DNA from 2 places in the Cetobacterium sp. genome. Region 2 is predicted to be linked to the other one. Evidence: riboswitches for the same ligand, from Rfam matches in the RefSeq annotation. Region 2 holds a riboswitch; the other holds the start of a gene.
What was found. A riboswitch is a leader RNA that binds a small molecule or an ion and turns the genes downstream of it on or off. The one in region 2 is predicted to bind cyclic di-GMP.

Region 1: it holds a riboswitch for cyclic di-GMP, as region 2 does, so the genes downstream of both, ACWI69_RS09605 (DUF4402 domain-containing protein) here and ACWI69_RS04025 (HD domain-containing phosphohydrolase) in region 2, are expected to answer to the same signal.

Annotation. Positions count from the first base shown of each region.
Region 1 is NZ_CDRRQU010000042.1:1,034-3,507, reverse strand. Features, by position in the region: gene ACWI69_RS09610 (YebC/PmpR family DNA-binding transcriptional regulator) at 1-414, shown strand, start outside; gene ACWI69_RS09605 (DUF4402 domain-containing protein) at 467-892, opposite strand; cyclic di-GMP riboswitch class I at 973-1,048, opposite strand; gene recG (ATP-dependent DNA helicase RecG) at 1,217-2,474, shown strand, end outside.
Region 2 is NZ_CDRRQU010000010.1:53,830-56,303, reverse strand. Features, by position in the region: gene ACWI69_RS04025 (HD domain-containing phosphohydrolase) at 1-1,339, opposite strand, end outside; cyclic di-GMP riboswitch class I at 1,394-1,469, opposite strand; gene guaB (IMP dehydrogenase) at 1,522-2,474, opposite strand, start outside.

The sequences.
Region 1 (2,474 bases), on a different contig from region 2:
GAAGTTAGAACAGCTTTTTCTAGAAAAAATGGAAATTTAGGGACAGATGGTGCTGTGTCTTGGATGTTCCAGAGAAAAGGAGAGATAGTAGTTGCAGCCGAAGGAGTGGACGCTGACGAGTTGATGATGGCAGCTCTGGAAGCTGGTGCAGAGGATGTTAAGGATGAGGATGGAGAGTTTACTGTTTTAACTGACCCAGCAGATTGCAATACAGTATCAGAAGAGTTAAAAAAAGCGGGTTACAATGTAACTGAAGCGGAAGTTGCAATGATTCCAGACAATAAAGTACAGATTACAGATTTGGATACAGCTAAAAAAGTAATGGCATTGTATGAGGCTTTGGATGATTTAGATGATGTAAATGATGTTTACTCAAACTTTGATATATCAGAGGAGTTATTGGAACAGTTATAAAAAATAAAAGCATGGACTCATTGATAGAGCCTATGCTTTTTTTTTATCTATATTATTGATACTGAACTCTGGCAGTTAAAGTTCCAGTATAGTTTCCAACAGCCTGTTCAGATGCAACATTTAAGTGTCCATTGACAGCGACATTAGTTGAACCACTTTCTCCAATAGAGTTTGGTAAATTTCTATATTCGATTGTTGCAGTCATTGTATCACCACTAATTGAAGCTAGTTCAACTGTACTTGGAATCTCTATAGTTATAGGTTGACCTTTTTCTCCTGTAATTTGATAATTTGAAGATGCAGTAGTTTTACTACCTTGTATAACTTGTCCAAACTCCATACTAGTAGCGATAACAGTAAGTGGTTTAATAACAGTAGCTGTAATTTCCATATCCCCTTTGTTTATACTGTTTCCTTGAGGAGCTCCAAAAGCTGTTATAGCCGTAGTCAAAGATAAAAGTATTAATAGTTTTTTCATGATTTATTCCCTCCTAAAATTTAAAAAAGCTTATAAAATAAAAAAGCCAGTTGCATTTATATTTTGGTTTGACCAAAATTAATTGCAACTGGCTGTCATTTTAAAGACCCTATAGTTTTGCGTCGTAAGATTTCCCCTACTTTGCCTATTTGTATTATACGATAATGATATATTAAAAGATAGAAAATGTCAAACAAAAATAACACAAAATAAAAAATAATTTTTTTATAGCCCCTTATTTTTAAAGGGTTTATTGTAAAAATACAAAATGCCTGATAAATTGTACAAAAGGCTATATAAGTGTGTTATAATTAAAAAAAGGTGGTGATTAAGATATATACAGATATTTATAAAGAGATAGAACTTTTTAATATAAAAGGAGTTACAAGTGCGACATATTCAAAATTAAAAAAATTGAATATAGGAACACTTTATGATTTAATATACTATTTTCCAAGAATCTATGACGATAGAACAAATCTAAAAAAGATAGGTGAGTTACGAGGAGATGAATATGTCGTATTAAAAGGAAATATAATGAATATATCAGCTCCGCCTACAAGAACGGGAATGAAGATGATAAAGGCAACAGTGAATGATGGAACGGGAGCCTTGGAAGTTGTTTGGTTTCAAAGACCCTATTTGAGAAACAGTTTAAAGATAGGAGAAGAGTATATTTTTATAGGAAGTATAAAAAGAGGATACACATTTCAGATGATAAATCCAGAATTCAAATTGTATAAAGGTCAGGAGAATAAAGGGGAAATTTTACCTATTTACAGCGCTATAAAGGAGTTAAACCAGAATAGTTTAAGAAGAATTTTGAAGGAAGCATTAAAGAGTTATATAGATGTATTTCAAGAGAACATCCCAGAGGAGATAGTAAAAAAATACAGACTCATGGATAGAAAAAGTGCACTGAAAGAGATTCATTATCCCACGAATGCAAGGAATTTAGAGGAAGCAAAAAGACGTTTTGCAATAGAGGAACTTTTAATATTGGAGATGGGAATACTTCAAAAACGTTTTGAAATAGATTTAAGTAACAATGGAGTTTATGAAGTTGAAGGAAATAAAAAATTGGTTTCAAAATTTTTAGAAGGACTGTCTTTTTCTTTAACAACAGCACAGAAAAAAGTTATAACGGAGATATACAAAGGAATAAATGCTGGAAAGATAATAAACTACTTAATTCAAGGAGATGTGGGAAGTGGAAAGACGATAGTTGCAGTACTGCTACTCCTATATATGGTGGAAAATGGTTATCAAGGGGTTTTAATGGCACCAACAGAGATTTTAGCAACACAGCACTATCTTTCTATCTATCAAACTTTAGAGGAGTTAGGAATAAAAATTGAACTTTTAACCGGAAGTGTGAAAGGAAAAAAGAGAAGTGAACTTCTAGAGAGAATAAAAACGGGACAAACGAATATTGTAATAGGAACTCACGCAATAATAGAGGATAGCGTTGAATTTAAAAAGTTAGGTTTGATAGTAATAGATGAGCAACATAGATTTGGAGTTTTGCAAAGAAAAAGACTTAGAGATAAAGGAGTTCTAGCAAATCTTATTGTTATGAGTG
Region 2 (2,474 bases):
CAATTACTGTTTTATCTACACTAAAACTTTCTAATATATTTTCTATTAAATTTGATAGCTCCTTTTGCTCTTTTGATATTCCAAAACTAACACCAAAGGAGTCATTTAATATACCTGCAACCTTAATTTTATCATCCAAAAAATTATTGCTTATTACTCCCGTCAATATATTAAAATAACCTACTAAATATTCACCATCTTGACTTAATAACTTTTCTAATCCCTCCTCATAACTTTCAATCTCTACTATCTGACTATTTTTCAGTATATTCTTTAAATAAATGTAGCTATAATCCCCTTTTAATATCAATATTCTACTTTTATCCAAATCTGAAATATTTTGTATAAACCCATCCGACTTTCTGTTTGCTACTGATAATTTCATTTCATAGTATGGTTTCGTAAAGGTAAATCTGCTTTTTCCTTCATTATTTTCAATAGCAATTCCATCTATATCATATTCTCCATTTTTTACAAAGATGAATGGCACTCCCATTATTCTTTCTAACTCTTTAATTATATTGACAGTTAATCCTTGATAAGAATTTTTTTGTTCATAATAAAAAGGAAGCATAAACTTATCTTTTCCTAATTTCACTTTTATAGTTTTATAGCTTTCCTTTACTTTTTCATAACTCGGTGTATCTTTTAATAAATATTTGTAAAATTCTTCTCTATTTTTAGATAGTATCTTCTGAAAAACCTCTCCATTTACACTACTTATAGTTTTTTCTATCTCTTTATGAAGAGCTTTTAAATTTTTCTTAACAGCAATCTGCTCATTGTATCTAATATTTTCTAAAACCTTATAGTCTGTCTCACCTGAATTTTTATTATGCCAATCTTGTACAATAAAAGCTTCTATATCTCCATTAGAAAGTTTTTCCAACCCTTCATCTAAATTTTTTACCTCCATTTTCTCTAGATTCAAATTGTTATATCTCTCCTTAAACTCCTTCAATCCATGCTGATTTGCTATATATGCCACCTTTAAATTTTTTATATTTCCTAGATTTGAAATTATCGAATTTTTATTAACAACAACTCCTACTCTATATAGCATTGGAGTATCAAAGTAATCATATTTCTTTTTTCCATCTAGAGTCTCAATTGTTCTTAATACAATCTCACTATCTTCACCATCTAAATTTATACTTACCTTTTTATCTTTCAATAGATTTTCAAAAATATCTATATAAACTCCTTGATACTCATCTTTTTCTAAATTTTTATATAGATACATATCTGTCGCATTTTCTGGTATCGCTATATCAATGTTATCATTTGAAAAAATAATGCAGTTAAATAACATCAAATATAGTAATAATATTTTTTTCATTTTTCCTCCACACGTAATTTTTTGTAAAAAAAAACTGCAATAATCTATAAAGATTATTGCAGCTGGCTGTCATTTTAAAGACCCTATAGCTTTGCGTCATAAAGTTTCCCTTATTTTGCCTATAACTAAAGATTTCCCTTCAATTATAATCAATCAAAACCTTAAAGTCAACTTTATTATATTTATTTAGAATAGTTTGGAGCTTCCTTTGTTATAATAATATCATGAGGATGACTCTCTTTTAATCCTGCTCCTGTAATTTTTACAAATTTTCCATGAACTTTTAAATCTTCAATTGTTGGCGTTCCACAATATCCCATTCCAGCTCTCACTCCTCCACACAATTGGAAGACAACATCCTTTAAACTTCCCTTATAGGATACTCTTCCTTCAATTCCTTCTGGAACTAGCTTCTGTGCATCATTTTGGAAATATCTATCTTTTGACCCTCTTTTCATTGCAGCCATTGAACCCATTCCCACATATACTTTGTATTTTCTTCCTTCATATATCATCTCTTCACCCGGTGCTTCAGTAGTTCCAGCTAACAATCCTCCTAACATAACACAATCTGCTCCTGCAGCTAAAGCTTTCACCATATCTCCAGATAATTTTATTCCTCCATCTGCTATAACACCAATACCTCTTGTCTTACAAACTTCATACACATCATTCACTGCTGACAACTGAGGAACTCCCACTCCTGCTACAACTCTTGTTGTACAAATAGAACCAGGTCCCACTCCAACTTTAACTGCATTTACTCCAGCTTCTATTAAGTCTAAAGCTGCCTCTGCAGTCACTATATTTCCACCAATTATATTCAAATTAGGAAAATTTTCTCTAATCTCTTTTATTTTTTCCATAACACCTTTTGAGTGTCCATGTGCTGAATCTACAGTTATTATATCAACTCCAGCTTCAACTAGAGCTTTTACTCTCTCTAAAGTATCAGCTCCAACACCAACTGCTCCTCCAACTCTAAGTCTTCCTTGAGAATCTTTACACGCAAATGGATATTCAACTAAATTATCTATATCCTTTATAGTTATTAGTCCTTTTAATTTCCCATTTTCATCAACTATTGGTAATTTTTCGATTCTATTTTCCAATAAAATATCTTTTGCTTCATCTA